3 regions of the Pseudoalteromonas issachenkonii genome follow, and region 2 is predicted to be linked to each of the others. Evidence: predicted binding sites of a transcription regulator. Region 2 holds the regulator's gene; each other region holds the start of a gene.
What was found. The regulator sigma-54, encoded in region 2, starts transcription at its own class of promoters, with help from an activator protein. The targets are predictions, from matches to a motif close to GTTGGCACGNNNNTNGNNT.

Region 1 (7,623 bases), 700 kb from region 2:
TCTTCATCACTGTCTTCTTTGAGTCTAAACATAATTTGTACATTGCTGCTGCTACTTGGACCCTCTAATGCGCTCATGGTACTGATGGGAATATTAATATAATCGTCTTGATCGAACCCCAATAAACTACCTTGTTTTTCAGCCACGCCAATAATTCTAAACCACTCGCCGCCAAGTTTAATATATTCGCCTACAGGGTTTTTTGGCAGGTTTAGCTTTTCAATAATGGATGGACCAATAAAAGCGACTCGACGGCGCTTTTCATCATCCTCTGCGCGAATAAAGCGCCCAAGTTCTGGAAAGGTTCTATACGCTTTTTGGTAATCTTGCTCTGTACCCATTACTCGTGATGAGTGGCTTTTATTTCCATATTCAGCGCCACCAGAAAAACGCCAAGTAAACATCAGTGCAGTGAGTGTTTCAGCCTCTTTTACTCGGGCTTTTAAGACTAAAAAATCGTTGTAAGTGAGTTTAGCATTTTTGCCCACCATTTCTTGTTCAATGCTGGTAAAGGGTTTAATTGTGGTTACATCAGGTGCCATATCTGCGAGTTGATCGTTAATTTGCTTAGTAAAGCCTTGCATAACGGCTACCACTGTAATAACCGCGGCAACCCCAATTATAATCCCTAAACAAGTGAGTGCGCTTCGCATGGCATTGGCTTTAATGGCCATTAGTGCTGCTTTTGTTCCTTCCATAATTGCAATAGCAGATTTAAACATGTTGTTTGTCTCCCTCGCCTTTACGAACATCACTCACTACCTTGCCATCAACTAAGCGAATAACTCGCTGGCAATGATCTGCAATTTCTTGTTCGTGAGTTACCAAAATAATGGTGTGGCCTTCATTATGTAGCTCATCAAATAGCGCCATAATTTCAGTGGTAGTTTTGCTGTCTAGATTCCCGGTTGGTTCGTCACCGAGTAAAATATGCGGTTTAGTCACTAGCGCTCGTGCAATGGCAACACGCTGGCGTTGCCCACCAGACAACTGGCTTGATAGATGATCCACTTTATCACCGAGTCCTACACGTTTGAGTGCATCGAGGGCTTTTTGTTTACGTTGTTTTGCGGGTATAAACCTATAAACCAAAGGCTGCATCACATTTTCAAGTGCCGACGCACGCGGAAGTAAGTTAAAGCTCTGAAAAATAAAGCCAACACTTTCGTTACGCTGATGAGCGAGCTCGGTTTCTGTCATACTTTTTACAAGTTTATCTTTTAAAAAGTAATCCCCAGTAGTTGGAGTATCTAAGCAACCCAATAAGTTCATTAAAGTTGACTTACCTGAACCTGAAGGACCGATTATAGCGACATACTCGTTTTCATTAATGACCACGTTTACATCATCAAGGGCTTTAAATATTTGCTCACCCATTTTGTATTGCTTGTTAATATGCTCAAGCTTAATTACCGCCGACATTATTGTGTATCCTTGGCGGTAGATTGCTTAACTTTTACTGTATCATTTTCTTTTAACTTACTGATTGGGCGTGCAGGGCCAATAACAATACGCTCTCCTTTATTTAAACCTTGGGTAATTGCTTGCTCTATATCTGAAGAAATACCCACTTCTACATAGGCTTTGCTTACAGTGTTATCGTCGTTTAAACGCCATACAAACGTTTTATCATCTTCTTTTTGTACGGCTTCGATAGGGAGCTTTAAGCCATTCACAGCAAGGCTTGTTGCGATTTCTGCACGGCAGCTCATACCTGCATATAGTTGCCTATCGGTATTATCAAGTAACACTTTCACTCGAAATGATAAACCTTGTGAACCTGCTTGGTTTTTTGCTGAGGTTCCAATGTTAATGACCTTGCCAGTGAAGGGTTGATTGGGGTACGCAGCAGCATAAATATCTGCATGCTGGTCCAATTTAATGCCAGCAATATCAGTTTCATCAACTCTGAGCTCAGCTAAAATAGCGCTTGGGTCGGCAACCAGCATTAAATCTGAGCCAATAATATTAGTGGTGCCGGCAATAACGGTTTCGCCTTCTTTAATATTTACTGAGGCGAGCAAACCACTCATTGGAGCACGAAATACACTTTTGCTAAGTCTATCTTCAGCGATTGAAAGAGAGGCTTTGGCTTGATTATAAGACTCTACTCTGGCTTCAATATCTATTTTGGCAAGGTCGCGTGCATTTTGTAAGTTCTCGTATACTTCTTGCCCTGCTAGGCCTACGTCATAAAGCTCTTTTTGACGTTTAAGCTGACGTTCAAAGTTCAAAAGGCGTGTTTTACTATGTTTTATTTCTATTTCGCTAGCTCGCAATACCGCTTTATTACGTGTTACTTCTGACTCAAAAGCAGTGGTATCTAAGCGCATTAAAATGTCGCCTTGTTTTACACTTTGCCCTTCTTCAACAAACACCTTGTCGACTCGTCCGGTTACCTCTGAACGTAACTGCACTTGAGTATTAAAGACTAAATTGCCAGAGGCCATAATGGAGTCTGCAATACTACCTTGCTCAACCTGTGCAACATTTACCTCTGGTGCTTTTTCATCGCCAGTAATTTGCTTTGATACGATAAGAGCAATAAAAGCTGCAATTGCAAGGGTAATGATAATCGCTTTTTTCATTTTTATTTCCGTATTTATGAGTAGGCAGAAAAGTTTGCCTACATTCCTTTAAGCAACAATAATAATTGTCCAGATGCTGTAAATGATAATGGTCGGTAGCGCAGCAAAAAGAAGTGCTTTATTAAAGCTGAAATTAGTCCAACACTTTAACCCAATAGCAACCAAAGCTATGCTCCAAAGACTAAAAATACTTAAACTCTCCATCATATTATAGAAGCTATCTCCAAGCTCTAATCCCAGAAATAACTGATTTATAGACGCGTAATTGAATAAACTAATAGGTAATTCATTGTTACTGGCTGTAAGAACTAGCGCAACAACACCTAAACTTGAAATAACCATGGGCATCATGCTCCAAACACCAAAACCATACCACGCACCATAGCTATAATTAGCATCAGGGTCTTGCTTAGATATCAACATGTAATACCCAGATAGGAGTGCATTTATAAAAAGAAGGCCGAAAATACCCCCGCCAATTGCAAACCACACTTGGTTATCGAGGCTTTGCTCCATACTTTGACGGATCATTTTTTTCTCGCCGATTGTGGCATCCACACTCGCTGCAGCAACCTGCTGGTCTAAAATAAATTGTGAGTCTGCAGTGGTATAAAATGTATAAGCAGAGGCTGCAAGGGTTAGAGCGAGAAGTGCAAAAGCAAGCCAAGACCAGCCTTTAGCTTCTTTTAGCCCATTAAAAGCCTTGCTTGGGCTGATAAAAATGTCGATACAAGCAGATAGCGCGTTAGATGACTTCATGATTATTCCTTTATGATTTTCTCAATAGTGAACTATATAGTTATCAGTCATATACTAAGGTAAAAGCGAGGTAAGTTGATTTATTAATTGTAACGGTTTGTTAACAAGGTGTGGCGTGATTAGATCTAGTTAAGTTATTTAAAACGAGAAAAGGGCCTTTCGGCCCTTAGTGTTGCAGCAAGTAACACATTCTTTTTATAGGCTAAAGTCGACAGCGTAGGCTACATAAGCTTTAACATCTGAGCCGTCCATGTCGTTATCAGATAGGCCAAAGGTAAAACCATCTTTAGACACTGATACATCATAATCAATAATATTGTCATCACCGATGAAATCGCCTGAGTAATGCCCTATGTGTAGCGCCATTTCAGTGCCATTGCTACCAACAGCGAAGCTGTAATCGGCGTTTAAATACAGTGAATCACCAAAATCAGTACCATCACCACTGGCAGCAGATGTTGCAAGTACGGCTGCACCAAATGTAAAACCTTGCACACTAATGCTACCGTAAACTTCTGAAAAATCAGCATCTGCACCTGATGCCGCATCTGGGTAAGCGTAATAAATATAACCTACGTCATAACTTACGTTTTCATTAATAGCGCCGCCAAAACCGGCGTATAAGTCTAGTTCGTAGGTCATTTCATCGGCCCAAGACGCATTTGACGCCCACGTACCTGCATAAAATCCAGATTCATTAGCGTAATCAATACCGCCAGATACAGCTGCATCGCCCCCAGTTTGCTCTTGTCCGCGCCATAAGTAGTTAGAAGTAGCGGCTGCATTGGCTGTTACTTCGGCAAATGCAGTAGTTGATGTCATTCCTGTTAATGCCAATGCACCGATGAGTATTGTTTTTTGTAGTTTTAGCATGTTTCATTTCCCATTGTATGATTTTGCACGCCAAGGTTTTTTATTATAAACGACTACAACCTTTTGAACGGCGGCGTATTATTACGTTACTGCAGGGGGAATTGCACTGTATGTGCCAGCTTCCATTTATTTAATAAAAAATAAATTTTATATTATAAAACAAGGTGTTGAAGTTATGCGCAAAGACGCTTAGTGAAAAGTATGTAAGGAAAGAACACACTGCTGGTGCAAAAAAAAGCCTGGCTGCACCATTAGAGCGCTACCAGGCTATCTATATTAGGATCTATTGACCTTTGAAAATTTAACCTTGGAAGGTCTACAGACCCTAACGTTAAGCTAGTTTATTAAAGCTAATTGCGTTTGATATACGTTTTAACCAAAAATGGTACGCATAAGTGTAATTGTTTCGTTTACACTACGGCCTTTTTGTACTTCGCTAATAATAGAGTCACGTTTAGCACGAATATGTTCTGGGATATCATCAGCAGCAAGAGCGCGATCCACTAAAATCTCAGCAGATTCTTTACCTCGGCGTGGCGCTTTACTGCTGCTCGAAGTGCTACGTGTAGGTTTATTTAGTAGCTTAATGTAGTTAGAGTTATCTGCAGTATTCGTATCTGCATAATAAAAAAAGCAAGGTATTAGCGCTTTTATATCCACTAACTGAGTTTCTAGTTCATTACCTGCATTGGCCATTTTAAACCATGACATAGCGTGAATGCTTTGTACTACATCTTGCCAGTAACGCTCAAAGTCACGGTTATTTAATTTGGTGATACCAAGTGCGGAGCAAAGTGCATCTAAGCGACTGTTACTAATCGGTGTAAATACATCAGGGCGGCGCATTGCTAATAAACGGGTGGCAGGCGCCAGAGTTGGTTTTTCATCACTACCATTAAATGCACTCAAGTAAGCAATTACAAATTGTTGGTAATTACCTAGCGCTACATCACCCTCAAGTGGAATGTTGCTGAGTGCATCGTCGAATGCACCTGGCAAATCAGCCAGCATCAGGTGAAAACCTTTGGCGCTTTTGGTAGAGGCAAACCATTCTACATCAAAGTTATAAGTACTCGGATCGAGTGATGCCATATGCTTACCGCTAAAAGCGAGTAAGTCTTCAGGGATCATATCTTTTAACGGCTTTTCACGCAGGCCTGAGATATAAGCAGTTAAACGTAATTGCTCATCAAGTGCCACCAGTTCTTTATGTTGTTCTACAAACATACTCACTACCGGCCAAGGTGCTACCCGTAATGTTTTTAACTGTAAAAAGCTAATCGCTGAAATAAGTTGGTCGTGCAGTTTTTTTAATAATGGTAATTGTGAGGTTTCGAGTAAGTCGTAATTAATGCGGTCGCGGCTTGCACTTAATAGCTCGTAACACCAACCTAAAAAATCTTCTGGATGGTTTTCCACTTTCACGGCCATCAGGTTTAGGCTTAGCTCTGAAGATTGCTTCAGAATGTTTTGATAAATTTGACTTTCTTGTTCGCCTAATGCCATTTTTGACGGTGAAATTAGCAGTTTCTTCATGCCTTGTAGACTCTCCGGTTAGATATATTTTTTAGTCGCTACATTTTAGCTTATTTAGGCTAAATACAACAGGGGCGCGCATCATACCGAACAATTGCAGCAATGTAATCAGGGGCATGAATCTTTAAATTTATTAAAATGAGTTTTGAAAACCTGATTTTAAAAAGGGATGCCCTAATTGATATGTTTTTTATTTATTTAACAATGCTTTTAGTGTTAACTCCCGCTATGATAAGAACATTATTTGCACGTTTGAAAGGATGATCATGAAGACCTTATTTAAAGTTATTGGTGTCATATTATTGCTATGCATAGCGTTAATTGTTGCTGCACCATTTTTAATTCCTACCGATACCATTTTTAATAAAGTGTCTGAGCAGGTAGAAAAAACAACTGGGCGCACATTAACCATAAAGGGCGATAAAACCCTCAGTGTATTTCCTGCATTAAAGCTGGAGCTTAATGATGTGCATTTTGCCAATATGCCTAGCGGCTCTCGCGCTGATATGGCAAGTATGCAGCAACTTGCCGTTCATATTCCTTGGCTTTCATTACTCGGTGGCGAGTTAAAGCTAGAAAAGTTTGTCATTAATGAGCCTGATATTTTGCTAGAAACCGATAAAAGCGGTAAAGCTAACTGGCAGTTATTTGATGCAGTGGCCAAGCAACCTGAGCAGCAAGTTCAATCGGGTGAGGCAGTCAAACTACCTGAAAACTTTGATATTCAATTAGGTGAAGTCGCTATTTATGGCGGGTCGTTTACATATTTAGATGGTCAAACGGGTGCTAAACAACAGATTAGCGATTTAGAACTGGCTATATTACTGCCTTCACTGCGCAAACAGCTCGAAGTCAAAGGGGCTATTACTTATATGCAAGAGCGATTTGAGCTTGATGTAAAACTTGATACTCCAGCAAAAGCGATTGAAGGTGCCCCATTTAATGTAAAGCAAACGCTTAACTCACGTTTAGTCGATTTAACGTTTGATGGCAGCATAGCCAAACAAGGCCAAGATATTAAAGGATTATTAGCACTTAACGGTGATTCAGTTAAAAATATTGCTAACTGGCAAGGGGTTGACTTAAACGCTAAAGACAATGCGTTTAATGCCTTTAGTATCAATGCCCAAATGCACTTGCTAAGTGAGGAGTTTAACCTAACTGAATTAGTTGCAACGCTCGATGCACTCGAGATTAAAGGTAAAAGTAAGGTGAATCTAGGCAGTCGTTTAGCGGTTAATGCTGATATTGACCTAGGGATGCTTGATTTAAATCCTTACTTACCAGAAACCGTAGCTAAAAAAGAAGCCCCTGCAAAAGACGAGTCTAAGCCTGCAGAACCGATTGTATGGGATGATACTAAAATTGATTTAAGTGGCTTAAGTGCATTAGATGCAAATGTGATTGTTCGTTCAAGTGGTTTAAAAGCTAACGACATTAAACTAGGCGCTAATCAGTTTACTGTGGCACTTAAAAATAGCATTGCTAAATTAAGCTTAGATAGCTTTGCCGCTTATGAAGGAACAGGTAAAGGGGTGGTTACTATCAATGCCCAAAATACCCCTTATAAAATAGCAACCAACTTCGATTTAGATAAAATAGACGCACAGCCATTACTTAGCGATGCTGCAGGCTTTGATAAGCTAATGGGCAAGGGCTCTTTAAGTTGGAATCTAACCACGGCAGGGCAAAGCCAAAAAACATTCATTAACGCGCTTAATGGTAAGCTAGGGTTCAAGTTCGCGGATGGTGCCGTTAAGGGAGCAAACGTAGCGGAAATGGTGCGTAAGGGTAAAGAGCTAGTTAAAGGCAACTTTAATGCCGTGTCTGAGGGATTAGATACAGGATTTGAAGAATCTGAGAAAAC
Region 2 (7,623 bases):
TGGCGCTGAACCTGCTGAAGCCCCCGCTGCTAATCAAATTTCAATTAGTGCAGATAAGCAAGAAGGTCAATTAAAAGAAAACGTAGGCATTTTTGAGAAAAATGTTGAAATTATTCATGGTAATCGCCGTATCACAGCTGACCGTTTAGAAGTGCATAAACGCGATGACCTAGGCGATAACAAACAGTTATTAATTGCCACAGGCAGCCCTGCATATTTTGAAGAAACACAAGCTGATGGCACCATAATGAGCGCCAGTGCTAATGAAGTGCGTTACGATGTGTCGCTGCGTTTTTTAACCTTAATCGGCGATGCAAGCATTGCTCAAGCAGGTCAAAAAATAACAGCTAAAAGTATCACTTACGATATCGAGCAGCAGTTAATTAGCGCAGAAAAAGACGAAAACTCAACAGACCGTGTACACACTATTTTAGTCCCTGTTGAAAATAAAAAAGAAGATGATAAAGGTCAACCATGAGCACATTAAAAGCAGAGCTATTAGCTAAAAGCTACAAAGGTCGTGAAGTTGTAAAAAACGTTGGCCTAGAGGTTGAAGCTGGCAGTATTGTGGGGTTACTTGGCCCTAATGGTGCAGGTAAAACCACCACTTTTTATATGATTGTAGGCCTTGTGCCTAGCGATAAAGGCAAAATATCAATTGATGATAAAGATATTACTTTATTACCGATGCACAGCCGAGCGCGTTTAGGGATTGGTTATTTACCGCAAGAGTCGTCTATTTTTAGAAAGCTGACTGTTTATCAAAACTTAATGGCTATCTTAGAAACACGTAAAGAATTAAATAAACAACAACGCGAAGATACCTTAAATAATTTACTTGATGAATTTAGCATTCAGCATATCCGCGATAGTCAAGGTATGGCTTTATCAGGTGGTGAACGTCGCCGCGTTGAAATTGCTCGCGCGTTAGCAGCAAACCCTAAATTTATCCTTTTAGACGAACCCTTTGCGGGGGTTGATCCTATCTCAGTATTAGATATTAAAAAGATTATAGAGCATCTTAAAAACCGAGGAATTGGCGTATTGATCACAGATCACAACGTACGCGAAACTCTTGATGTTTGTGAAAAAGCCTACATAGTTTCTCATGGGGAGTTAATTGCATCAGGCACTCCAGAATATGTATTAAACGATAAAACAGTACGCGATGTTTATTTAGGCGAGCAGTTCAAGCTCTAATATGTGTGTTATTCCACTAAGCATCTGCTAAGATTAATTATACTTAGGTCTGTTGACCTTTCAAGGTTGAATTTGCAGCAGTCTGTTTGGTATTTAGGCAAGGCAGAGCCTATGTGGTGTGGTATTCCCCATAAATAGGCGATAACGCAGCATCAATGCCAAACAGGCGCTGCCCTTCGGGTTCTGCCTAGGGACGATTTACTCTTTGTTGCTCGGTTTTGACTTAGCCCACTAGGTTACAAACCTCGCGCCGCAATTAAACCGCCCCTAGTTTGAACAAATTTTAATCCGTAAAGGTCAACAGACCGTAATTTAAAAGGATTGTTAGAGATACATGAGGCAATCATTACAGCTGCGCATGGGCCAGCAACTTACAATGACTCCACAGTTGCAACAAGCAATTCGCTTATTGCAACTCAGTACATTGGATCTCCAGCAAGAAATTCAAGAAGCGCTCGATAGCAACCCCTTGCTTGAAGTTGAAGAACACGATTACAGCGAAGACACTGCAGGTAAAAACGAACAAAAAGCCGATAACGATGACTTAACGCTAAGTGCCTCAGCTGACGATAAACCTAGCGAGTATGAGCAAGATAGCGGCGAAGCAATGACCAAAGACACTATTAGCGATGATATGGCTATGGATGTTACTTGGGATGAATATATGAGCGCTGCGCCTGCCTCTTCATCGGGCCCAATGCCAGAAGATGAATCTATTTATCAAGGCTCTTCGACTGAAACGCTGCATGAGTATTTAATGTGGCAACTTCAACTGACGCCGTTTAGTCCTACCGATGAAGCGATAGCTATTGCAATTGTAGAAGCTGTAGACGACTCAGGGATTCTAACCCTTAGCTGTGAAGAAATATTAGAAAGCTTTAACCAAGAAAACGACGGCGAAGATGAAGTTGAACTTGACGAAATAGAAGCGGTACTAAAGCGTATTCAACTATTTGATCCAGTGGGAATAGCCGCGCGTAGTTTACAAGAGTGCTTGTGTATTCAGCTAAATCAATTTGATAAAGACACACCTTTTTTAAACGAAACAAAAATGATCTTAACCGATCATATTGATTTACTTGCTGCACGTGACTATCGCACGTTAATGAAAAAAACAAAGCTTAAAGAAGATGAGCTTAAAGAAATCATGACGTTGATTCATACGCTCAGCCCAAAACCGGCAGACACTATTGTCAGAGAAGAGTCTGAATACGTTATTCCTGATGTGTCGGTTAAAAAAGTTAAAGGTCGTTGGGTAGTTGAATTAAACCCAGATAGCATGCCTAAGATCAGAGTAAATAGCCAATATGCAGCTATGTCGCGTACGGTTAAATCAAGTGGTGATAGCCAGTTTATTCGCTCGCACTTACAAGAGGCTAAATGGTTTATAAAAAGCTTAGAAAGTAGAAATGACACGCTACTTAAAGTAACCAACTGTATTGTGCAGCAGCAACAGGCCTTTTTTGAACACGGTCCTGAGGCTATGAAGCCTATGGTGCTTAACGATGTGGCTGAAATGGTGGAAATGCATGAGTCGACTATATCGCGTGTTACTACGCAAAAATACATGCATACACCACGTGGCATTTTTGAGCTTAAATATTTCTTTTCAAGCCATGTAAGTACTGAAAATGGTGGCGAATGTTCATCAACAGCAATACGTGCATTAATTAAAAAATTAATCGCTGCAGAAAACTCAGCTAAACCATTGAGTGATAGTAAAATTGCAGATATATTGGCAGAGCAAGGAATTAAAGTAGCGAGGAGAACCATTGCAAAATATCGCGAATCTCTAGCTATTCCCCCGTCTAATCAACGTAAAAGTTTGATTTAAGGCGTACAACAAAGAGGAAAATGTTTATGCAACTGAATTTAACTGGTCGCCATGTAGATATTACCGACTCGCTTAGAGACTACGTAAATAGTAAATTTTCGAAGTTACAGAGGCACACTGATCACATAACGAATGTGCACGTTATTCTCGATGTAGAAAAACTAAACCAAAAAGCTGAAGCAACCGTTCATGTTAGTGGCGCTGAGATTTTTGCCTCTACTGAGCATCAAGATATGTATGCCGCTATAGACTCGCTCATTGACAAGCTAGATCGTCAAGTAATTAAACACAAAGAGAAACTTGCTCGACACTAACACTATGAAACTAAGCTCACTTATCTGTCAGGACTGCAGTAAAGCTGCGGTCCTTTTTAATAGTAAAAAAAGAATTTTAGAATTTATCAGTGAATTGGCTCACAATAAGCTGCCCTATTTAACACAACAAGATATTCTTAATGCATTAACTGCAAGAGAAAAGCTTGGAAGTACAGGCATTGGTCGAGGCATTGCTATTCCACATGGTCGCATGAGTGGTGCTCAAGAGCCCCTTGCTTTGATTTTAGTGAGCGAAACAGCTATTAATTTTGATGCGATTGATAACCGACCGGTTGACATTTTTGTCGCGTTAATTGTTCCCGATGGCGATAATCAGCAGCATTTGAAGACGCTAGCCACGATTGCTGATAAGCTCAATGATAAAGAATTTTGTAAACAGTTACGCGCCGCCAAATCGGATAGCGAACTGTATCAGGTTATCGTCAGTCAATCGTAGTAATAAAGAAAGGTGATAAATGGAATTAATAATTATAAGCGGTCGTTCAGGCTCAGGTAAATCTGTGGCGTTACGCGTTGTGGAAGACTTAGGTTATTATTGTGTAGACAATATTCCACTTAATTTATTACCATCATTAGTGCGCAGTGTTTCCGACAGTTATAATAAAATTGCCGTGAGTGTTGATGTGCGTAATCTACCTAAAGAGCAACAGCAGTTTAATGAAATCATTGAATATTTACCTGGTTTTACTAAACCAACGGTATTTTATTTAGACAGTGACGATCAAACATTAATAAAACGTTTTTCAGAAACGCGACGTCTCCACCCTTTATCTATTGATTCTTTGCCGCTTGATTTAGCCATAAAAAAAGAAAAACAACTACTTGATGTATTGATTAACCGTGCTGATTATATGATTGATACCACGGATTTAAGTGTGCATCAGCTTGCTGAATCTATTCGTGAAAAAATACTCGGAAAAAAAGATAAACAACTGATCATTACCTTTGAGTCATTTGGTTTTAAACACGGCATCCCTAAAGAAGCAGATTACGTATTCGATGCCCGTTTTTTACCAAACCCGCATTGGGAGCCTGAACTTAAGCCACTTACGGGGCTGGATCAACCAGTAAAAGACTACCTAGCAAGTCACAGCATAGTGCAAAAATTTACATGGCAAATTCAAACATTTGTGCAAACATGGCTGCCGCATTTAGAACGAAATAACCGCAGCTACTTAACCATTGCAATTGGCTGTACCGGTGGGCAACACCGCTCTGTTTATTTAGCGCAAACCATTGGCGAAAGCTTTGCAATGAGTCATCCTAATGTAAAAATTCGCCACCGAGAACAAGAATAAAATCAAAGCTTGCGAGAACATGTCATGCGCTTAGAAAATACATTTTTAATAAAAAACAAATTAGGATTACACGCTAGAGCGGCGACAGTATTAGCTCAGCTTTCTGTGCAATTTGATGCCACAATCACTTTATTTCAAGATGACAAACAAGCCGCTGGCGATAGCGTGCTGGCACTTATGTTACTCGAAAGCAGCCAAGGCAAAGAAGTTAAGGTGGTATGCGAAGGCCCCGACGCTGAGCCTGCACTTAGCGCAATAGGTGAACTCATCGACCAACGATTTAATGAGCAAGAATAAAAAAGTTCATTATTAACTCATCATCCTAAGCTTAGGTTAATAGTGGTTGAGGTAGTTTGCTCACATAAAGTAAGATAAACTAAAATTGAATAGCATTTATACCCTTCCAGCATGTAATACAATTTAATTAAGGACGCCAATGCCTGAAGCTTTAGAACAAGATATTCCACTACAACAACTAAAACAGGTGACTAAGTCACTAAATAGTGGTCAATTTGTTCAAGTTAGACGCATGCTGGCAAAAACGGCGCCTTGTGATACCGCACTTCTTTTAGAATCATCCCCGCATAAAATTCGCCGTATGCTCTGGCAGCTTGTTGATCCTGATGTACAAGGTGATGTGCTTGAAGAGCTGTCTGAAGATGTACGTTTGGGCATTATTGCGCAAATGGCACCCGAGCACATTGCTGCCGCAACCGAAGACATGGGCCATGATGACTTAGGGGAAGTACTACGTAGCCTACCTGACACCGTTTATAAAGATGTTGTTAGCGCTATGGATATTCAAGATAGAGAACGTGCAACGCAGGCTTTATCGTATCAAGAGCGCTCTGCTGGCGCATTGATGAATATAGATACCGTTACTATTCGCCCCGATGTGACTCTAGATGTGGTACTGCGTTATATTCGCTTACGCGGCGAATTACCTGAGGGTACAGATGACTTATATGTGGTTGATGAAAATAACTGCTTTTTAGGCGCCCTATCGCTGAGCACTTTATTAACCAACCCCCCTGAAAAAATTGTTCATGATTTAATGGATGAAGACTGTGAGTCTATTCCTATTTCAATGGATGAGAGCGAAGTTGCACAATTGTTTGAGCGTCATAACTGGATATCGGCACCGGTTGTTGATGACAACGCACACTTGCTTGGGCGGATCACCATTGATGATATCGTTGATGTTATTCGTGAAGACGCTGAGCACAGTTTACTGGGTTTAGCGGGTTTAGATGATGAAGAAGATACCTTTGCACCTGTGTTGAAAAGCTCTAAAAAGCGCTCAATTTGGCTGGGTGTAAACTTACTAACTGCATTGCTGGCTGCAATTGTGGCGAGCTTTTTTGAAAACACCTTAGCTATATTACCAATTCTTGCTGTGCTCAATGGTATTGTCCCGTCAATGGGTGGGGTTGCAGGCAGCCAAACCTTAACTTTGGTTATTCGCGGTATCGCGGTGGGCCATATCAACCAAACTAACCAACGTTTTTTATTATTAAAAGAACTCGCTATCGGCGCGATTAACGGTATGGTTTGGTCTATCCTAATTGCCGGTGTCGTTGCGCTTTGGCAATGGGATTTCAAACTCGGTGGTGTTTTAGCGTTTGCTATGTTTATGAATTTAGTTGCAGCAGGTATTGCGGGTGCTAGTATCCCACTATTGCTTAAAAAAATGAAAATAGATCCAGCACTTGCAGGCAGTGTGGTACTAACCACGGTAACTGATATTGTTGGTATATTTGCCTTCTTAGGTACTGCGACTTGGTTATTGATTTAATCTTTTTATAAACAAAAACACCGCATCAATACGCGGTGTTTTTGTTTAAGCCGATAGTTACTTTACATAAGTTAAGGCTACTTAGCGCGCTGGCGATTACCACCTACCTTAGGTTTAGTGTTGGCTTTTTTAAACTGGCTAAAGCCAGTATGACGAGTCAGCGCAGGACGACCGCCCTTGTTACCTTTTCCGCCTTTGGTTTGTCTTTCATCTCGCCCTTCTTCAGGGACTAAACAGTTAGGTCCTTTACCAATAAGCTTGGCTTTGCCCATGTTACGCAGGGCTTCGCGGATCATTGGCCAACCGGCAGGATCGTGATAGCGTAAAATTGCTTTATGCAAACGACGTTGGCGCGCTCCCTTAGGCACAGGTACTTGCTCCGTATTATTTTTAATATTACGTAGCGAGTTCATTTCTGTGTGGTAAATGGTGGTAGCGTTGGCCATCGGTGATGGATAAAAGTTTTGTACCTGATCAAGCTTAAAATCATTCGATTTCAGCCACAAAGCCATGTTTACCATGTCTTCATCTTTAGTCCCCGGGTGAGCAGAAATAAAGTATGGAATTAAATACTGCTTTTTACCCGCTTCTTTTGAGTACTTATCAAATAACGCTTTAAATTCATCATAGGCGCCCATACCCGGCTTCATCATTTTTGATAATGGGCCGTCTTCTGTGTGCTCGGGTGCTATTTTTAAATATCCACCAACATGATGGGTTACTAGCTCTTTAACGTAACGAGGATCACGTACTGCAAGGTCATAACGCACGCCCGAAGCAATTAAGATCTTTTTGATCCCTTTGACCTCACGCGCTTTTTTATATAAGTCGATAGTGGGTGTGTGATCGGTATCCATATGCTTACAAATATCAGGATACACACATGACAAGCGACGGCACGTACTCTCTGCTTTTTTACTGGTACAACGCAGTTTGTACATATTTGCAGTTGGCCCACCTAAATCAGAAATAACCCCAGTAAAGCCCGGCACTTTATCTCTAATTTGTTCAATTTCTTCGATAATCGATTCTTGTGAACGGCTTTGTATTATGCGCCCCTCATGCTCGGTAATAGAACAAAACGAACAGCCGCCAAAACAGCCGCGCATAATATTTACCGACGTTTTAATCATATCGTAAGCAGGGATTTTATTATCGCCA
Region 3 (7,623 bases), 1.2 Mb from region 2:
CCAAAGCATAATATTGATATTGGCAGCGCGTATTTAAGTATTTTAAAAAATAATTACTTACATAAAATTAATACCGATAAAAGTAAGCACTTTGCCATGATCTCGTCTTATAACGGTGGGGCGGGTAATGTATTGCGTATATTTAATAAAAATAGAAGTGTGGCGTTTTCACAAATAAATCAGCTTACTTCAAGCCAGTTTTATAACATTCTCACCACTAAGCACTCTCGAGTGGAATCAAGACGCTATTTATATAAAGTCACTAAAGCAGAAAAAAACTATCAGTAACTTATTTACTCATCACTTTCTTGTTGTTCACTTTTAGCTGCCATTTTAAAGGCCACTATCACTAAGCCAAACATAGCAAATGGAATCGCAGCTAACAAATACTCAACCAAATGACTGTCTTGAAAATTAGCTTGCAGCAAAAAATGCCCCGCAACACACATAATAATAACCACCAAAAGGATGGGCAGTAACCTAAGTTCTTTTTTTGCTGAGTGTTTTTTCATTAGTTAAGGTGAGTTGAGGTATAAAAAATAATGCACTATTGTAATGAGCTTACTAAAGCTTGGCAAACAACACTGATTTTTAAATTGCGATTAGGTATGATTAACATCAAAGAAAACCTTAAAAGTAGTGGTTGGGGATAAAGTGCAACAAAGCTTAAAGCAAGTTTACCTAGTTGGCGGGGCAGTGCGAGATAAACTGCTAAACATACAATCAAAAGATAACGATTACGTTGTTATTGGTGAAACGCCAGAGGTTATGGAAGCGCTTGGGTTTTTACCCATTGGCAGTGATTTTCCCGTTTACTTACACCCACACACTAAAGAAGAATATGCACTAGGGCGCACTGAGCGTAAAAGTGGTAAAGGTTATACCGGCTTTGTAGTGGATGCGAGCCCAAACGTAACCCTTGAAGAAGATTTAGCACGCCGAGATTTAACCATTAACTCTATGGCACTTGACGAAAACGGCACTGTTATTGACCCTTTTAATGGTCAAGATGATTTAAAAAATAAAATACTGCGCCACACCACACACGCATTTGTAGAAGACCCGGTTCGGGTATTACGTATTGCCCGTTTTTTAGCCCGTTATGGTAGTGAATGGTCTATTCATCCAAGTACTACTGCATTAATGCAGGAGCTTAAAAATAAAGGCGAGCTGGAACATTTAGTGCCTGAGCGCGTGTGGTTAGAAACAGAAAAAGCGCTTGGTGAAAAACACCCTGAGCTTTATTTTCAAGCATTAGATGGCTTAGGTATTTTTCCTGAAATTGAACAGATGAAAAACACTCCGCAGCCTGCAAATCATCATCCCGAGGGCGATGTGTTTGTACATACCATGCTAGTGCTTAGACGAGCAGCCGATTTAGGCTTTAACCTAGAAACCCGGTTTGCTGCTTTAACTCATGATTTTGGTAAAGCGCTCAGTTATAAAAAACGCGGTAATTTACGCGGCCATGAACGTGAAGGGGTTGCTGTAGTTGAGGCGTTTTGTGAGCGGCTAAAAGTGCCTAATCGCTTTCGCGATATCGGCGTGCTTACCAGTGATAACCATACCCTTTGTCACACGCTTGAACAATTAAGGCCGCAAACCATTCATAAATTAATCGTCACTAATTTAAATGCACTAGTGCACCCAGAGCGTTTTATTGCCTTTACTCAAGCGTGCCAGTGTGATGCACAAGGACGAGGCGAAACGCTGGTAGATAAGCCCTACCCACAAGCCGCTAAATTACGTGCTATTCACAATGAACTACAAAAAATGGATAAAAAACAGATAGTGCAAGATGCGCTTAAAAGCGGTAAAAAAGGCCCTGAAATAGGCGAAACGGTCAAACAGGCAGAAATAGACTGTATTAAAGCGTTTTTACAGCTTAATGGCTAACTTGTAAGGTTTGTGTCGTTAAGCACTACGAGCTAAAGCCTCAGCTTGCATGGCTTGTTTATTACTTACCTTGTGCTTTTTAGTCGCGCCCTGTTGAGCATGGTTATTGGCTGCATTAGGACGATATAAATCGAGAATAAACTCTATTTCTTCGGGTTCTAGTAACTCTTTCATTTTGACTCCTCCTAGGTGAGTAGACTAAGACTGAGCGAATGAATTAAAAGTGAATCGTTACACTTGAGTGTGAATTAAATTGTAACTGCAAAGCTTTAAAATAAAGCGGTTTATAATTAAACCGCTTTTTGTTTAATTATTTAAAGGCAGGTTCACGGTAAACACCACACCGTTGCCTTGCTCATTATTGTGTGCTGTTACTGTACCGTTATGGTAATCACACACCAGCCTGACAATATAAAGTCCTAAACCTAAATGCGGTTGTTGCTGCATTTGCTGGCTGCGCACCGATACCATAGAGTCAAAAATATGTTCAGTAAGTCCGTCAGGCAATAAAGTACCTGTATTACTTACCGTTAATGTTGCTTTGTTTTCGCTTTGCTTCAGACTGACTTCAATCGCGGTGTTGGCTTCACTAAATTCCAAGGCATTATTTATTAGCTTATCGAGTAGTTGGGCTATAAATTCGGGAGCGCCTATCATGGGTAATTCACCTTGGTGTATATCCAATGTAAATAACTGTTTAGGGTAAGTTAGCTGGTAGCCTTGCATGCAGCCATTGATCACCTTTTGCAAATCAAACGGCTCAGACTCATTACTTTGAATGCTTTGCTCAAGTCGGGTTGCTTCACTCATAGTGGTAATTATTTTCCCTAAACGCTCAACTCCTTCACTGGCACGCTCAAGATATTTTTGACTCAGTTCACTTTGCTGCAAGCTTTGTAAGTTCTCAAGTGATGAACGTACAACAGCAACCGGCGTGCGCAGCTCATGAGATAAGCGCGACGACATATTTTCTAAATAATCGGTATACCCTCCAAGTCGGCTCACTATATTTGAAAAGCTACGCGATAAATCGCCTATTTCGTCATTGGCATCGCTGTAATTTATATAGCCTGTTATCCGCCCTTGTGCATCAATGGCTTGCTCTGCTGTATCGCGTAGTCGCCTAATACGACTTGATATACGTGAGGCAAAAAAGAACAAAGTGACTGTGCCAATTAACATGACCGCTAAAATCACATTAAATAGTTTTTCCAGCGATTTATTACGCAGTGTGCGCACGCCATTGGTGGTTTCTTCAGCTATAACTGCGCCAATAACCTTATCCTCAATCCAAATAGGATACGCGGCCGATAATATTACCGCTTTGTTATCGGGGGTGAGTCGCCAAGACGAGGCCGGTTGGCCTTTGAGTGCTTTGGCTAAATGAGTGCCTTGCATTGAGGCGACATCGTGTAGGGTGTCTATAAACTCATCTTCGGGACGGGTTAAAATTTTATAGTACAAAGGATGCAAATAGGTCTGTTCAAAGCGCTGCCATGCGGTTTTTGGCGCTTGATTTTTTAGCCCATCAGCCCATACGCCATCGGCATTTTGAATACTGCCCGATTGCGCTAAAACACGGTGATGATTATCGACCACCCAAATGCGACTGCCGCTGTGGCCCATGCCTTTTAATATACGGTTTATTTCAGGGGAGGGCACCAGTACTGAGCCTAAATCATTTGGGTTATTTAAGTTGGATGTAGACATGATATTAGGTGTTTGGCTTGGCTGTTTACTATCAACATCAGCAATGGCAAACCCCAGTTTATTGCCAAGCATACTCAAAGGAAAGCGCAGCTCAAGGTTGTAACCTGTTTCAGTTTTTTTAAAGAAACCCTGAATTTTAGTAAAAGGCATTTTACTGTAGGCATCAAATGCGTTGACCCAGCCATCTTGGCGCGGAGCAATAATATAAGTATTAAATTGTCCATCAGGATTTTTTAGGCCAATTTTTATGTAATCGTTATTGGTAATGCTGAGGCTATTTTTAGCACGGTAAACTAAAGCATCATCTGTGACTTTAAATACTGCATATAAGTAATTATCAAACTTACCCACCATGTGGCTAAATGATAAGTCGCGCAGTTGATGGTTATCATTGGCTGTTTGTAAGTAGCGTTTATCATAAAGCCAAAACAGCGATTGATAAGCGTCCCAGTCGTTGAGTTTGCCATCGAGCTGAATCGGGCTTTTTAAATTATAAGCATAGAGATCGCGGCCTTTTACCACCTGATCTAAAAAGTTGGTTTGTTCGTCAAATAAAGCGGGGCGTTCATGCAGGGCCGTGGCCAGTGCGCGTGTAGTGCCTACCAACGTTTTTTCTTGGCCTTGGCGTAAAAACTTTTCCATTTCCCATACATATTCGTAGCCAAGCCATGGCAACAAAAACAAAAAGCACGAAAGTAGGATAAATTTACTGCGTAGGCCAAATCTCAGCATGTGGGTTGCTCCCACCTATAGCCCATGCCATACACGGTATCTATACAGTCAAACTGGCTATCGAGTGCTATAAACTTTTTACGAATACGTTTTACATGCGAGGTAATGGTGCTGTCATCTACATAAATTTTAGCATCACTCATTAAATCGTTACGGCTTTTAACGTGCCCTGGTCGCTGAGCGAGTGAATGCAGCATCCAAAATTCAGTCACGGTTAAATCAACTAATTGGTGTTGCCAAAGCACCTGCATACGTTGCGTGTCGAGTGTTAGTTGGCCGCGTGTTATCAGTGCGTTAGCATCGGCGGGTTGCTCTAATGCTTCCATACGGCGAAATAGCGCGCCAATACGCGCAGCTAAATGGGCTAAGCTAATGTCTTTGGTTAAGTAGTCGTCGGCGCCCATGCGCAGGCCACATACGGTGTCTATTTCGCTGTCGCGAGCGGTTAAAAAAATAATTGGTAAGGTTTTAGACAGTGAACGCAGTGTCTGGCACAGTAAAAAGCCGCCATCTATTTCATGGCCTAAACCAATATCAACAATGGCTAAATCGGGAAGCGCTTCTTTAAAGGCCGCTTCTGCTTGAGGGCGGTTTTCATAACCACTCACCTGATAGCCTTGAGCGCTCAGCATTTCTATGTAGTTTTCGCGGATAGCGGTTTCATCTTCAATGATGGCTATTTTCTTCATTTTTATTAATTACTCATATTGACTTAGGCGCACTATAGCGAAGTTTTTGCGCTAAGTACGGTTAAAAACACAATTGCCATTTTTTCGCCACAATTGCTCAGCAGTTTGCCATTTTTGATCCCCTTTGTTGCCACTTCATGCTGTTTTAATACAAATATTGAAATTACAGATACAACGCAAGTGCCAACCAATAGCTTGCCAACCCATTACCAATAGTAAGGAATAAATCATGAAGAAAACATTAATCGCACTCACACTCGTTAGTACTTTTTGCGCTCCTGCTTTTGCCGCGGATACTCCATCGAAAGAAGCAAAAAAGGAAACCATAGTCGGCCTAAGCACAGGTGCCATTATCGGTGGCGTTGTTGGTGGGCCTATTGGCGCGTTTGTAGGTGCATTTGCTGGTGGCTTAATTGGCGATGCCAAGGTGGCTGAGCAAACTATTGCCGAGCAGCAACAAGCCTTAACAGTTATGGCAGAGAAAACCAACGACTACCAACATGTTCTTAATCATAACAGCCACTTAGAAGCGCAACTTGAGCTGCTGGCTCAGCAAAATGAGCAACTAACGCAATCACAGCTTAATAATTTATTGGCGATGACAGTGCAATTTAAAACAGGCTCTAGCGATATTGCTCCTCATTTTGCCAAGCAGCTTGATCAATTAGTTGCGTTATTAAAAAGCCAACCGCAACTCGCGCTTGATTTAAGTGGCTTTGCCGATCAGCGTGGTGAAGAGCAAGCAAACTTATTACTTTCAAAAGCCAGAGTAAACGCCGTACAAAGTTACTTAATTAAACAAGGTGTAAGCCATACACGCTTAAGCGCACAAGCATTTGGCGAGCAGCAAAGCATAGCAAACAGTAACACCCTTGAAGATAACTTTTTTGATAGACGCGTTACTCTCACTACCCGTGCGCTAAATCAGTCAAGTAATCAAACAGCAAGCAATTAACAACGTGCGTTCGATGGAGTGATTTATGTTGAGTAAACCCACCAAAGTGCTTACCAAGGTAAGCCTTTTTATTTTTATTATTATCGTGCTTTTGGCCAGCTTTAAAAGCCATGCACAGTCGCCAAAACTATCCTTGTTTGATAGCCAAGGAGTGGCGGTTAATCCTGGGGTTATTTTAAAAAGCGATGCAAAAATGACCCTAACAGGACTAATTAATCATGTTGTAGTAACGCAGCACTTCATAAATGAAAATCCTTTTGCAGTAAATGCACGTTATGCTTTTCCTTTACCCGATGAAAGTGCCGTGCAAGCAATGACCATGCGTATTGGTGAGCGAGTGATTCACGGTAAAATAGCAAAAAAACACCAAGCAGAAAAACAGTATCAAGCTGCCAAGCAAGCAGGGAAGCAGGCCTCTTTGGTTCGTCAGCAGCGTGCAAATATGTTTATTACAAATGTGGCGAATATAGGGCCTGGTGAAGAGATTGTTATAACGCTTGAATATCAAGAGATTATTGATTACCAGCATGGAACCTTTGCGATTCATTTTCCAACCACAATAACGCCACGCTATCATGCAACAACAGGGAAACTGAACGAAGAGCAAGATAAGCGTACGGTAAAAAGTGATCATACATCTTCGTTTACTCCACAAGGATGGTTAAGCCCTATTTATACAAAGCAAACCAATGAGGCGGCTAATGCCAGCGATTTAAGCTTAACAATTAACATGGATATAGGCTTAGAATTGGTTGATATAAACGCTAAGTACCATCAGGTAAATATTGAAAACTCTGCGTTTGGACAATACAGCATTGTGCTAAAACCACAGCAAGCAATAAATAAAGACTTTGTACTGGAGTTTAAGCCACTACAAAAAGCGCAAGCTCAAGCCGCACTTTTTACTCAGCAAGCAAAAAATGGTGAGCAGTTTGCGTTAGCAATGCTAATGCCGCCAAGCGATAGCTTTACTCAATCTCAGCGTTTACCGCGTGAAATGGTGTTTGTAGTTGATACCTCGGGCTCTATGCATGGGCAGTCTATGGAGCAAGCTAAAAAAGCATTGTTTTACGCACTCTCGTTACTTGATAGTGATGATAGCTTTAATATTATTGGCTTTAATAATCAGGTTACTGCCATGAGTGATACCCCTTTAGTTGCTAGTGACTTTAATTTACGCCGTGCAAGGCGCTTTATTTATAACTTGCAAGCCGACGGTGGTACTGAAATACAAGGTGCGCTTGATGCCGTACTTAATGGTGCGCAGTTTGAGGGTTTTGTACGCCAAGTGGTGTTTTTAACCGATGGTAGCGTGAGTAACGAAGATGAGTTATTTAAAAGTATTGCGCGCACTTTAGGTGACAGCCGCTTATTTACCGTCGGCATTGGTAGCGCACCTAATCGCTTTTTTATGCGCCGCGCTGCTGATATAGGTAAGGGGTCTTATACCTTTATTGGTAGCACCTTTGATGTGCAGCCGAAAATGCAGCAGTTGTTTGATAAACTCGCTCACCCGGCGATGACTAATTTAGCGTTAACAAATACAAATGGAGACAGCTTAGATTTTTGGCCCTCCCCATTACCGGATCTGTATTTTTCTGAGCCTATTATGGTGGCTATTAAATTAGATAATACCGATAC

Region 1: the regulator sigma-54 is predicted to act here: its motif matches at 4,322-4,340, upstream of PISS_RS14680 (TorF family putative porin).
Region 3: the regulator sigma-54 is predicted to act here: its motif matches at 5,212-5,230, upstream of pdsR (proteobacterial dedicated sortase system response regulator).

Annotation. Positions count from the first base shown of each region.
Region 1 covers NZ_CP011030.1:3,160,428-3,168,050, reverse strand. Annotated here, with positions in the region: gene PISS_RS14700 (ABC transporter permease) at 1-722, opposite strand, end outside; gene PISS_RS14695 (ABC transporter ATP-binding protein) at 715-1,422, opposite strand; gene PISS_RS14690 (efflux RND transporter periplasmic adaptor subunit) at 1,422-2,588, opposite strand; gene PISS_RS14685 (YIP1 family protein) at 2,637-3,347, opposite strand; gene PISS_RS14680 (TorF family putative porin) at 3,543-4,220, opposite strand; gene PISS_RS14675 (hypothetical protein) at 4,593-5,756, opposite strand; gene PISS_RS14670 (AsmA family protein) at 6,023-7,623, shown strand, end outside.
Region 2 covers NZ_CP011030.1:457,799-465,421, reverse strand. Annotated here, with positions in the region: gene lptA (lipopolysaccharide transport periplasmic protein LptA) at 1-478, shown strand, start outside; gene lptB (LPS export ABC transporter ATP-binding protein) at 475-1,200, shown strand; gene PISS_RS02110 (RNA polymerase factor sigma-54) at 1,535-3,034, shown strand; gene hpf (ribosome hibernation promoting factor) at 3,061-3,348, shown strand; gene ptsN (PTS IIA-like nitrogen regulatory protein PtsN) at 3,353-3,805, shown strand; gene rapZ (RNase adapter RapZ) at 3,825-4,667, shown strand; gene PISS_RS02090 (HPr family phosphocarrier protein) at 4,692-4,964, shown strand; gene mgtE (magnesium transporter) at 5,104-6,462, shown strand; gene PISS_RS02080 (YgiQ family radical SAM protein) at 6,540-7,623, opposite strand, start outside.
Region 3 covers NZ_CP011030.1:2,651,527-2,659,149, reverse strand. Annotated here, with positions in the region: gene PISS_RS12355 (murein transglycosylase domain-containing protein) at 1-288, shown strand, start outside; gene PISS_RS12350 (hypothetical protein) at 294-512, opposite strand; gene PISS_RS12345 (multifunctional CCA addition/repair protein) at 655-1,896, shown strand; gene PISS_RS18925 (hypothetical protein) at 1,915-2,070, opposite strand; gene pdsS (proteobacterial dedicated sortase system histidine kinase) at 2,203-4,338, opposite strand; gene pdsR (proteobacterial dedicated sortase system response regulator) at 4,332-5,027, opposite strand; gene pdsO (sortase-associated OmpA-like protein PdsO) at 5,257-5,982, shown strand; gene PISS_RS12325 (marine proteobacterial sortase target protein) at 6,008-7,623, shown strand, end outside.